One region of the Veillonella criceti genome, then DNA from elsewhere that is predicted to be linked to it. Evidence: riboswitches for the same ligand, from Rfam matches in the RefSeq annotation. Region 1 holds a riboswitch; each other region holds the start of a gene.
The links. A riboswitch is a leader RNA that binds a small molecule or an ion and turns the genes downstream of it on or off. The one in region 1 is predicted to bind S-adenosylmethionine.
Positions count from the first base shown of each region.

Region 2: linked by a shared signal. The riboswitch ahead of DYE54_RS05280 (5-methyltetrahydropteroyltriglutamate--homocysteine S-methyltransferase) and the one ahead of metK (methionine adenosyltransferase) in region 1 are both predicted to bind S-adenosylmethionine.
Region 3: linked by a shared signal. The riboswitch ahead of DYE54_RS07020 (methionine synthase) and the one ahead of metK (methionine adenosyltransferase) in region 1 are both predicted to bind S-adenosylmethionine.
Region 4: linked by a shared signal. The riboswitch ahead of DYE54_RS05380 (MetQ/NlpA family ABC transporter substrate-binding protein) and the one ahead of metK (methionine adenosyltransferase) in region 1 are both predicted to bind S-adenosylmethionine.

Region 1 is NZ_UHIO01000001.1:379,858-382,999, reverse strand. Features, by position in the region: gene priA (replication restart helicase PriA) at 1-439, opposite strand, end outside; gene metK (methionine adenosyltransferase) at 596-1,786, opposite strand; SAM riboswitch class I at 1,841-1,941, opposite strand; gene coaBC (bifunctional phosphopantothenoylcysteine decarboxylase/phosphopantothenate--cysteine ligase CoaBC) at 2,001-3,142, opposite strand, start outside.
Region 2 is NZ_UHIO01000001.1:1,157,577-1,160,718, forward strand. Features, by position in the region: gene DYE54_RS05275 (AzlC family ABC transporter permease) at 1-596, opposite strand, end outside; gene DYE54_RS05280 (5-methyltetrahydropteroyltriglutamate--homocysteine S-methyltransferase) at 586-1,728, opposite strand; SAM riboswitch class I at 1,796-1,907, opposite strand; gene DYE54_RS05285 ([FeFe] hydrogenase, group A) at 2,089-3,142, opposite strand, start outside.
Region 3 is NZ_UHIO01000001.1:1,570,305-1,573,446, forward strand. Features, by position in the region: gene mnmG (tRNA uridine-5-carboxymethylaminomethyl(34) synthesis enzyme MnmG) at 1-889, shown strand, start outside; gene rsmG (16S rRNA (guanine(527)-N(7))-methyltransferase RsmG) at 898-1,623, shown strand; SAM riboswitch class I at 1,787-1,881, shown strand; gene DYE54_RS07020 (methionine synthase) at 1,944-2,609, shown strand; gene DYE54_RS07025 (homocysteine S-methyltransferase family protein) at 2,737-3,142, shown strand, end outside.
Region 4 is NZ_UHIO01000001.1:1,177,710-1,180,851, reverse strand. Features, by position in the region: gene DYE54_RS05385 (MetQ/NlpA family ABC transporter substrate-binding protein) at 1-564, opposite strand, end outside; SAM riboswitch class I at 658-748, opposite strand; gene DYE54_RS05380 (MetQ/NlpA family ABC transporter substrate-binding protein) at 872-1,705, opposite strand; SAM riboswitch class I at 1,845-1,936, opposite strand; tRNA gene DYE54_RS05375 (tRNA-Ser) at 2,054-2,144, opposite strand; gene DYE54_RS05370 (helix-turn-helix domain-containing protein) at 2,234-2,683, opposite strand; gene DYE54_RS05365 (carbon-nitrogen family hydrolase) at 2,875-3,142, opposite strand, start outside.

The sequences.
Region 1 (3,142 bases):
CTTGTAAATAAAATCCCAATTCACGTTGCCGTTTCCGTTTCATAGGAATATGTTCTGGTTGAAACCACGGTTGCACTACTAGCCACTGTTCTTTAGGGCGTTCATAACTTTTCAATTGTTTTTTATCAATCGTAAATAAACTCAGCGCTTCTGATAAAGCACATAAATAATATTTACTTAATTTTTTGGCCGTACTTAACATTTCAGAAGTAAACCAAGGGTCTTTATCTAACACTGCTTGAATCGGCTTAATTTCATAGGTAGGAGCTTCTGCTAAGTCACGATAGCCAATGAGAATCCCTTCCTCTTTTGTTCGCCCCAAAGGGACAGCCACCCGTGTACCAGGAGCAATCTCACCTAAATGTGGTGGTACAGCATAGCTGAATGGACTATTCATTTTCTTTGCTGGACGATTGATAATAACCTCCGCTACACGCATACTATCCCTCCTTTGCAGTATTTTTTATTATACCATTTTTTTCGATATTTTTAAATAAAGGGCCGACTGTAAAGACATAAAAAAATCGTCATACAAATAACAAAACGACAAGGTTCACTAAAGTGCCGAATAAGTATTTGTATGACGATATTTTAATTATAAACCAGCTTCTTTGCGAAGAACATCCGCTTTATCAGTATGTTCCCAAGGAAGGTCAACATCTGTACGACCAAAATGACCATAGGCTGCTGTCTGATGGTAAATTGGACGAAGCAAGTCAAGCATTTCAATAATACCTGCTGGACGAAGGTCAAAATGCTTCTTAACAAGTTCAGCAATTTTTTCTTCCGCCACCTTAGCTGTGCCAAAAGTTTCTACCATAATAGATACAGGTTTTGCTACACCAATGGCATACGCAATCTGAATTTCACATTTATCAGCAAGACCAGCCGCTACAATGTTTTTAGCAACGTAACGAGCGGCATACGCTGCACTGCGGTCTACTTTTGTAGGATCTTTACCGGAGAAAGCTCCGCCCCCATGACGAGCCATGCCACCATAAGTATCTACAATAATTTTACGACCAGTTAAACCAGCATCCCCTTGAGGGCCACCAATTACGAAACGGCCTGTTGGATTGATAAAGAATTTCGTATTTTCATCAACGAAACCTTCTGGCAATACAGGTTTGATAACTAACTCTTTAAGATCAGCTTCAATTTGTTCACGAGAAACTTCAGGACCATGTTGTGTAGAAATTACGATGGTTTCAATACGTTTAGGAACGCCATCTACATATTCAACAGTTACCTGAGTTTTACCATCGGGACGAAGATAAGGTAATACACCTTCTTTACGCACTTTAGTTAATTGGCGGGATAAACGGTGAGCTAATGCGATTGGCATAGGCATGAATTCTTCAGTTTCATTTGTTGCATAACCAAACATCATCCCTTGGTCGCCAGCCCCAATTTTATCAAATTTATCGCTACCACCTTCGCGTGTTTCAAGCGCATCATCAACACCCATAGCAATATCGACAGACTGTTCATCAATTGCTACATTAACACCGCAAGTGTCGCAGTCAAAACCATATTTAGCACGCGTATAACCAATTTCACGAATCGTCTCACGGACAATATGATTAATATCTACATAACATTTAGTGGAAATTTCCCCCACTACATGAACCTGACCTGTTGTTACCAATGTTTCACAAGCAACATGAGCCGTTGGATCTTGTGCAAGGATTGCATCAAGCACAGCATCCGAAATTTGGTCAGCAATTTTATCAGGATGACCTTCTGTTACGGATTCTGATGTGAAAAAAACATGTTTTTCAGCCATTTACCCATTACCTCCATAAAAAAATTCCTCATCAGCCAAGCGATGAGGAATCAAACCCCATCTTTCGGCATATTACCGTCGGACTTAGCACCTTTTCAAAATGAATGGTTGCTGTAGCTTCACAGGGCCTTTCCCTCCACTACTCTTGATGAGACAAAAGTTACTATTAAATTAATTGTGATAGTTCATATCACTGATTCATTATACAATAGAATCACAATTCTGCCAAGGCTGAAATAATTCGCTTAGCTACATCAATTTTTGTCATAAGTGGTAAGGGCCGAACTTGACCACCTGGATAAATTAAAGTTACTTCATTAGTATCAACATTAAAGCCTGCATTTTGTTTACTTACATCATTAGCAACTAACATATCAAGATTTTTGTTGAGCACCTTCGATTTGCCATACTCAATAACATTTTGTGTTTCAGCCGCAAAACCTATCAATTTTTGATGAGTTTTATTCGCACCTAACCCTTTTAATATATCTGGATTTTTTACTAATTTAAGTTCTAATGTATCCATCTTCTTAATTTTAGTATCCGCCATATTTTCGACTCTAAAATCAGCTACAGCCGCGGCCATAATAACAGCATCACACGCTTCATAACGACTATTAACCGCTTCTTCCATAGCTCTAGCAGATTCAACAGATACTAATTCTACCCCAAAAGGAACTGGTAAATTGGTAGGCGCTGAAATTAAAATGGTGCGAGCACCCGCCAATGCTGCTTGCTCTGCAATCGCATAGCCCATCTTACCACTAGAACGATTGCCAATAAACCGAACTGGATCAATGGCTTCTTGCGTACCACCAGCTGTTACGATTACTGTTTTATTAGCTAGTAAATCTGTTTTCATCATATGGAAGGATAACCATTCCACAATTCGCGCTGGTTCAGGCAAACGACCTTTACCAGTCACACCACAAGCTAAATGGCCACTATCAGCCTCTAAAATATGCATACCTAATTCACGTAAGGTATTCATATTCCGTTGTGTAACAGGATTTTCATACATGTTAGTATTCATTGCTGGACATAAGAAAATAGGCGCTTTTGTTGCCATAAGTTGTGTAGTTAGCATATCATCAGCAATCCCAGAAGCTAATTTACCAATCACATTGGCAGTAGCCGGTGCTACAATATAGGCATCGGCCCAAGTAGCTAATGCAATATGTTCTACATTCCAATCATGCACATCTTCAAACATTTTAACAGCTACTGGATACCCACTAATTTCTCCAAATGTCATGGGCGATACAAATTTAGTCGCATTTTCAGTCATAACGACTTTAACGTCCGCCCCTAATTTTCGAAGCCGACTAACCACTTCCACTGCCTTATAAGCAGCGA
Region 2 (3,142 bases), 780 kb from region 1:
AAGCTCATGGCTACTACCAAACCAATTAAACCAGATTGATATTTCTTAGCGGTCAATAGCATATCTAAAAATATAACAATAAATAAAGCGGCTAAAATAAACTCGATGCCTTTCATATTTAATGTTATAAAATGACTTCCAATCGCCCCAATAGCCACACCGCCTACCCAATATAGATAGTTGAGCCAGGTCACATGTAAATAAAACCATCCGCAATCAATTTGACTTGGCAAATTAATGGTCGCGTTAATAGCAAAGGTTTCATCACATAACCCATAAATCAATGGATATTTTTTCCAATCTAACGTCCCATAGCGAGTCAACATGGTTAAGCCATAAAAAATATGTCGCCCATTAACCATAAAAGCTAGTACAAAAGCGCCTAAAGGGTCAAAGGGCGCCGCTAACAGTGCGACGGTAACAAACTCCATGGACCCGGCAAAGATAGTGGCACTCATGAGAAACGGTAAATACCAAGGTAAACCTTGCCCCACAGCATATAACCCATAGGAAATACCTAAAAATAAAAAACTCGCACATATAGGAACTGTTAATGGAAACGCATAGCGAAAGGCCTCTTGCCCCTTATTCGTCATAAGGGCCCCACGCTTTTTCTGCCACTCGCTTAATCAGTGCTAATTTAGCAAACTGTTCGGCTTCCGTCAAATTATTGCCTTCTTCAGTAGACGCAAATCCACACTGTGGACTTAAGGCTAATTGCTCTTTAGGAACGTATAAAGTAGCTTCTTCAATACGAGCTAATAAATCTTCTTCTTTTTCAAGTACTGGGAATTTAGACGTAACTAACCCCAATACTACCTTTTGATTTTTTATAAAACGTAAAGGAGCAAATCCACCAGCTCGATCAGAGTCATATTCTAAAAAGAAACCATCAATATGACAATGTCCAAACAAGGTTTCTGCAATCGGTTCATAGCCACCAGAAGAAAACCAAGTCGAACGGAAATTACCACGACAAATATGCATAGTCACTGCCAAATCGTCTGGTTTACCTTCAAGAGCATAATTAATAACTTCAACATATTTTTGTGCAATATATTGTAAATCTAAACCACGTGCTGCGTATTCTTTACGTTTTGTTTCATCACAAAATTCGCCCCAAGAGGTATCATCTAATTGCAAATAACGACAACCAGCCGCATAGAACGCCTTGATAGCCTTACGATACGCTTTAGCAATGGCCTCAAACAAGGCCTCTTCCTTTTCATATTGCGGAATCGGTTCATAATGTTCTTCACGAACGCAGCAGATTAAATGTAACATAGATGGCGAAGGAATCGTAAATTTAGCAACCGCTCTATCCCCAACTGCCTCTTTAACAAATTGAAAATCCTTTATAAATGAATGATCTTCTGGAAAATCAATGATATCAACAATTTTAAGGGTCGCTGCTTTTGGTTGATGTCCTTTAAAAGCGACTGACCAATGGTCTGCTTTTATTCGTTCAACACCTACTAGTTGTTCTAAGAAATCTAAATGCCAATAAGCTCGACGAAACTCCCCATCAGTTACCGCTTTAAGGCCTACAGCGACTTCTTTATTGATTAAGTCTTTAATCGCTTCATCTTCTATCTGACGTAATTCAGTATTACCAATTGTCCCCGCTTCTACATCTTGGCGTGCCTTTTTTACTGACTCAGAGCGTAAAAAGCTACCTACTACATCATAATGAAATGGTCCTTTACCTACTTGTTTTGTGTTACTCATACTCTCAATCTCCTCTCAAATTAGGCAGATAAAGAAAAAAGTCGTCAACAAATGACGACCTACAGTCTTATCATCTGCCGGTTTCCCGTTGGACTTAGCACCTTCCTCTATATACTTAGTTATAAAGCAGGTTGCCGCAGCGTCACTGGGCCAGTTCCCTCAGCTGCTCTAGATGATACTATAAAGTTATAGCTACCAAAAGGCATCTACTACTACCATTTGGATATCTATTATAATACTTCAAAGGAAAGATATCTGTCAACTACAGTCAAACATAAGGGCCTGAAGCCAAAAAGAGCATTGAAAGTCATAATTTAAACCTTCAATGCTCTCTTATCATATTCTAACTAAATAAACTGATTATTCAGGCTTTTTAAATTTAGGGGATGTTGGGCAAGTTTCAGGCGTAACATCTTTACGAACACCTAAATCAGCACTACGATCTGTGTAATGAGTATGTAATAACTCTTCAGAACGTTCACCTAATGGTTTGCCTAAGAATTCTTCATAAATAGCTTTAATTTCAGGATTTTCATAGCTAGAACGAAGTTTCATTTCAGCGTCAGCTTTATAAATACCTTCAATACGAGCAGATTTTACTTTATCGGCTACTGGCATTTTAACACGTGGCTGACCGCCACCACCAATACAACCACCACGACAAGCCATCATTTCGATGAAGTCATATTTTTTACCAGTCGCTTTCATATTATCTAAGAAATCGCGGATGTTTTTACCACCATGAACTACGGCAACTTTTAATGTTTTGCCGCCAATTTCAACGTCAGCTTCTTTAACACCTTCCATACCACGTACATCTTGTAAGTTAGTAAATGGTTCTGGAGATGGTTCATTGCCAGTAATGAATTTATACGCACTACGCATAGCCGCTTCCATTACACCACCAGTGTTACAGAAAATGACACTACCGCCTGTTTCAGCACCAATATATTTATCCATAGTAGATTCTTCTACTTGTGTAAAATCTACGCCAGATTCGCGAATCCATTTCGCAAATTCACGAGTCGTAATGCAATAATCTGTATCACGAAGGTCTTCTTTACCCCAGTATTCAGCAGATTTATTCTGTTCTGGACGACGAATTTCAAATTTCTTAGCTGTACATGGAGCTACACTTACAGATACAATCTTTTCTGGATCCAATTTCATCTTTTCAGCGAAATAGGTTTTAAGTACAGCCGCTTCCATAGCAATACAGCTACGAGTAGTCGAAATGTTTGGTAAGTATTCTGGGTAGTATGTTTCTGCAAATTTAACCCAAGCTGGACAGCAACTAGTGAACTGTGGCAATTCACCATGACCGTTAATAACACGTTCAATTAATTCGCTCGCTTCTTCCATGATTGTTAAATCGGCACCAAAGTTAGTGTCAACAACATAGTCAGCACCTAAC
Region 3 (3,142 bases), 1.2 Mb from region 1:
GGAAGATGTGGAAATTATGCGTCCAGCTTATGCGATTGAGTATGATTGTTTAAATCCATTACAATTAACACCTGCTTTGCAAGTTAAGATGATTAAAGGCTTGTATTCTGCAGGACAAGCAAATGGTACTTCTGGTTATGAAGAAGCAGCGGCTCAAGGATTAATGGCGGGGATTAATGCCGCTTTATATTTACAAGGTAAAGAACCATTTATCTTATCTCGTTCAGAAGCTTATATTGGTGTTCTGATTGATGATTTAGTAACTAAAGGGACAAAAGAGCCATATCGTATGATGACGAGTCGCAGTGAATATCGTTTATTATTACGTCAAGATAATGCGGATATGCGTTTAACTGAAAAGGGCTATGAAATTGGTCTAGTTACGGAAGAACGGTATGCTCGTTTCAAAGCAAAAAAAGAATTGATTGAACAAGGGTTAGCTGAATTGCATAATACGCCAATTAATCCATCCAATGAAGTGCAGGCTAAATTAGAAGCAATGGGTACAGCGCCTATTAAAACAGGAATTAAGGCCTTTGACCTAGTAAAACGTAATGAATTATCTTATGGTGACGTAGCAGAAGCTTTTAATTTAACACGATATACGCCTGATGTAGAAGAAGAAATTGACATCATGATTACGTATGATGGATATATTAAGAAACAAATGGAACAGGTAGCTAAAGTACGGAAATTAGAAGAAAAGATTATTCCTGCTGATTGGGATTATGAAACGATGAAGGGCATTTCTTTAGAAGCTAAACAAAAATTAGCACAAATTAAGCCACATTCCATTGGTCAAGCTAGCCGTATTTCAGGCGTTTCACCAGCAGATGTATCCGTATTGCTTATTCAATTGGAACAGTATCGTCGTGAACAACAGTCCTAGGAGGGCCTATGAATTTTACTGATAATTTGGCGGTTCAATTAGAAGCTGCTGGTTTTACTGTTACAGAAAAACAATTAGAGCAATTTACTACCTATTATGAAATGCTTATAGAAACAAATAAAAGCTTGAATTTAACGGCGATTACGGATCCACATGAAGTAGCTGTGAAACATTTTGTAGATTCGTTGACGGCTTTAGATGAGGGGCAAATTGTTTTTAAAACAGGAGCCACCCTTTTGGATTTAGGTACTGGTGCGGGCTTTCCAGGTATTCCGTTAGCGATTATGCGACCTGATTTAAAGATAACTCTCTTTGATTCGTTGCAAAAACGACTTACTTTTTTAGAGTCAGTTATTAAAGCCCTTCATATATCCAATGTAACTACTTTGCATGGCCGTGCTGAAGATCTGAGTCATATGGTGGCACATAGAGCTACTTATGATATTGTAACGAGCCGAGCAGTAGCACGGTTACCAATTTTGTTAGAATGGGCCTTGCCTTATGTGAAACAGAATGGGTATATGGTTGCTTTAAAAGGCGCTGCCTATGAAGAAGAGTTACAAGAAGCTAAAAAAGCATTACAAATATTAAAAGGGACTGTGGATAGAGTAAAACCTGTACAATTACCTACATTAGCTGATAAACGAGCGATTATTTATGTGCGTAAAACAGGCATTACCCCAAAACAATATCCTCGTAAACCAAAAGAAATAAAGACAAAACCATTAGTGTAAATCTAACTAGTAGATTGCATTAAAGCATTTACATGCTTAAACCCCTGAGTTGAAGTTTTTACCTATAACAAAGTGTATTTTTTACATATAGGCTAAAACCTGCATACTCAGGGGTTTTTCTTGACAATCTATAGCATAGAAGGTATCCTATTTTTATGTGTTGACCTTATCAAGAGCGATGGAGGGACTTGGCCCTATGATATCCAGCAACCAGCAGAGGCAAGGTGCTACTTCCAACAGGAAACTGACAGATGAGGTAAAGTCCTCTGTCTGTATAGATGGAGGTTTTTTTATGAGAAAATGTAGTGAGAGGTGGGCGTATGGCTATTTATAATGGGCGATTACCACAAATTGATAAAGCAGAAGTAACGCGCTATGCAGGCTTACGCCAGGCAAAGGATTTTCCACAACAATATGTAATGGAGGCCTGTTTAGAGGTTCAGTTAGTGGCTGAACCTAAAGGTATATTTGAAGAATATGACTATGATGCGGAAACAGGCCTTATAAAAAGTAATCCCCCTTTGCAATTAACAGGACATTCGATTCGTCAGCATTTAGCAAAAGCGACTAAAGTATATGTTATGGCGGTTACAATTGGGGAAGCCGTTGAATTAAGGAGTGCTGAATTATTTAAAGCTGGTAATTATACATTAGGTTTATTGGTCGATGCAGCCGCTACAACAGCAGTTGAACAAGTGGCGGATCAAGTGAATGAAGTGATTAAACAGTCGGCCGCCAAAGCTGGTTATACGACGACTTGGCGTTTTAGTCCTGGATATGGTGATTGGGAATTATCTATACAAAAACAACTAGCCGCTATAGTAGGGACGGATAAAATCGGTTTATCCGTGACAGAGGCTTTTTTATTATTTCCACGTAAGTCAGTTACCGCGATTGTTGGCTGTATGCCTAATGGGGCGCAACTTTCAACAAAACGAGGTTGTACTTCTTGTACACAAGCAAATTGTGCTTCGCGTAATGGATAAGCGTGATGGATTTATGAATTTGCTAATAAAGAGAGTATACAGTAGGAATTAAAGTACAATTATAATTAGATACTGATAAGTAGTTTGATTAGAGGGTTAGGTATAGTTAGAGAGAAGAGGCGATAGTATGTATATTTTTGATGGAGCTATGGGCACTATGCTACAACAATCAGGTCTTGAGGAGGGGCAATGTCCTGAATTGTTTAATATAGAACATCCTGAAATTGTGACCAGTATTCATGCAGCATATTTACAACATGGGAGTGATATTGTAACAACGAATACCTTTGGCGCGTGTAGTCTAAAATTAGCCGATTATGGTTTAGCACAGCGTGTGAAAGAAATTAATACAGCAGCTGTAATAGCGGCTAAGCAGGCTATTATGGAGGTTAAACCTAATGCTAAAATAGCAGGTTCTATGGGACCTACAGGCCAGTTTATTGAACCATTAGGACAGATTTCTTTCGATGCAGTTTATGATACCTATTATGAACAGGCCTTAGCTTTGATTGAAGCGGGTGTAGATTTTATCA
Region 4 (3,142 bases), 800 kb from region 1:
TTCTACAAATTCAAGATTTTTTGGGTTGTTAACAATGTCTGTTTTGGTTGCATAAATATTGTTAGGATCTTTTAAGGTAATTAAGCCTGCTTTTTCTAATAGAAGAAGGGCACGACCGCTATTACTTGGATCATTTGGAATGGCAATTTTAGAGCCGTTTGGCAATACAGAATCTAAGTTTTTATCTGTAATTGTTTTAGAGTAAATCCCCATTGGTTCGATATGCACTTTACCAGCTGATACTAATTCCATGCTATGTTCACTAGCAAATTTATCCATGTATGGTACATGTTGGAAGAAGTTAGCATCTAATTCTTTGTCATTTAACGCTAGGTTAGGTTTTACATAATCAGTAAATTCAATAATTTTTAAGTCAATGCCTTCTTTTTCTAATAAAGGTTTAGCTTGTTCCAAAATTTCACCATGTGGTACTGGTGAGGCACCGACTGTAATTGTTACTTTGTTGCTGCTACCAGTGGCAGTATTTGTGTCGCTACCGCAACCAGCAAGTAATAAGGCGCTACCAAGAATTGCAGTAGCTGCTAGGGATAAAATTTTTTTCATACTATACCTCCTCGGGCTTACAATAATTAAGAAACATTAGCTGAGTGAATAAAAAAAGATGGCTTCGTAGTACCGAGCCATCATTGCTTACGCCTTGTATCTCTCGGTATATACCGCAGGAATTAGCACCATCGAATGGTTGCCGGATTTCATAGGGCCAGTCCCTCCATCACTCTTGATAACGTTTCATATATAATTCTTTGGTTAGTATATCATGAGAGGACAAATTTGTAAAGCAAAAAGAAACAGGCCCTGCGTGCAGAGCCTGTTAGGTATTTGGTGTATGAACTACTTTGTTATATAGCGCTTAGAATGCTGGCAAAATAGAACCTTGATATTTATCTTCAATGAATTTTTTAATTTCTGGAGATTGTAGTGCTTTAACTAACTTTTGAATTTCAGGACGATTTTCATCACCAGGACGAACTGCAATTAAGTTGGCATACGGTGAGTTTTTATCATCTAAGAATAAAGCATCTTTAACGGGATTTAATTGAGCCCCTAGTGCATAATTGGCGTTGATAACAGCAATATCTACATCATCGAGGCTACGTGGTGTTTGTGCTGCTTCTAATTCAATAATATCTAAATTTTTAGGATTAGCGGCAATATCAATTTTAGTGGAATAAATATTGTTAGGCTCTTTTAAGGTGATTAGACCTGCTTGTTGTAATAGGAGTAATGCTCGTCCTGTATTAGTAGGGTCATTGGGAATTGCTACTTTGGCACCATTTGGAATAGCGTTTTGTAAATCTTTATCTTTGATTTTATTAGAATAAATTCCCATTGGTTCAATATGAACAGTACCAGCTGAAACGAATTTCATATTATGTTCTTCTTCAAATTTTTTCATATATGGAACGTGCTGATAGAAGTTAGCGTCCAACTCTTTGTCATTTAATGCTAAGTTAGGTTTAATATAGTCGCTAAATTCAATGATTTTAAGCTCTACACCTTCCTTAGCTAATTTGTCTTTCACTTGTTCTAGAATTTCAGCATGGGGAACTGGTGAAGCACCTACTGTTAATGTTACCTTTTTGTCAGAACTAGTTGCTGCATTGCCTTGATCATTGCCACAACCTGCTAGTAGTAGAGCGCTGCCTAATACAAATGTAGCAGCTACAGATAAAAATTTCTTCATAGATGAAGCCCTCCTTTTGTCTCAAATAAACTCTCTCAAATAGAAATTTAGGACTACTTTTATATCCCCATACAAAAGTAGTATAGCGCGGTGAGTAATAAAAAAACGATGCCCTCGGCTTGCCGAGTCATCGCTACATTTGTTATCTCTCGGTATATGCCGCAGGAATTAGCACCATCGAATGGTTGCCGGATTTCATAGGGCCAGTCCCTCCATCACTCTAGATAATATCGCTATTAAAATTTCTTTGCTGATTATAGCATGAAGAAATCACACTTGTAAAGTAGGAAAATAAAATTAAAAAAAGCACATTCGAAAGCGGTATAGCTTTTGAATGTGCTTTTTTTATGGCGGAGAGAGAGGGATTTGAACCCTCGGTACGGTATTACCGCACACATGATTTCCAATCATGCTCCTTAAGCCGCTCGGACACCTCTCCATATATTACTTTGTGTAACGTACTTTACTATTATAGAAGAAAGTAAAAATCTTGTCAATCCATAAAAATAAAATTTTTTGAAGTAGTTCTTAGCAATATTTATGGAGTTCTTCCCGATAATGAGCAATGGTAATTTCATCTTTTGTATAAGTAAAAAGTTGTCCTAGAGAAATATCAAACACTTCTGTAATTCTTAGTAAAATATCTAAAGTAACGCCTTCTATATGATAGCCACGTTCTAAGCGAGAAATGTAACTAGTGCTAATACCAGCTGCTTGAGCTAAATCTTTTTGATACCAGCCTTTTTCTTTCCGCAAATGGGCGATTTTACAGCCTAGACAATTATATAAAGTTTGACCTTGTGGTGGGCCGTCTATATGGGCCGATGGGAATATGGGGTTTAGAAACGCAGCCAGTGCTAAGGCGGATTTAGAGCCTCTTTTTAAGTTGAATTTTGGGTGCCGTGTAAAATTACTTATATTAGTAGAATTAGTTTTCTTTGGAGTAGTCATAGATAATTTTTCGTGTATTGTTGACACCACATACGCCTCCTCTGTGTGGTAATAAGGATTAATTAAATAAACAACTATATATTACTCCTAAAAACATATATTGTCTAATGATTTGAAATTAAAATATGAAAAAACTATACCTAATTAACAAAAAACGTTCATTTTTTACTGGATTACACTGTAAAAATGAACGCTTTGATAAGTCTGTTTATATTATTTTAGTCCAAATGATACATATTTGGTTTTCGATCTCTAAATACATTGATTTTACGGCGAATTTCTTCCGTAACACTTAAATCAATGGTGCCGATAGCGATTTCTTCTGTATCACCTAAGTGTAATAATTCGTCGCCCCAAGGATCAAGCAATAAGGAATTGCCGGCACATTTTACCTTGCCAATATAGCCACAGGCATTAACGGCACAGAGGAACATTTGGTTTTCGATGGCGCGAGCGGTATTTAAAATTTCCCAGTGGCGTTGACGC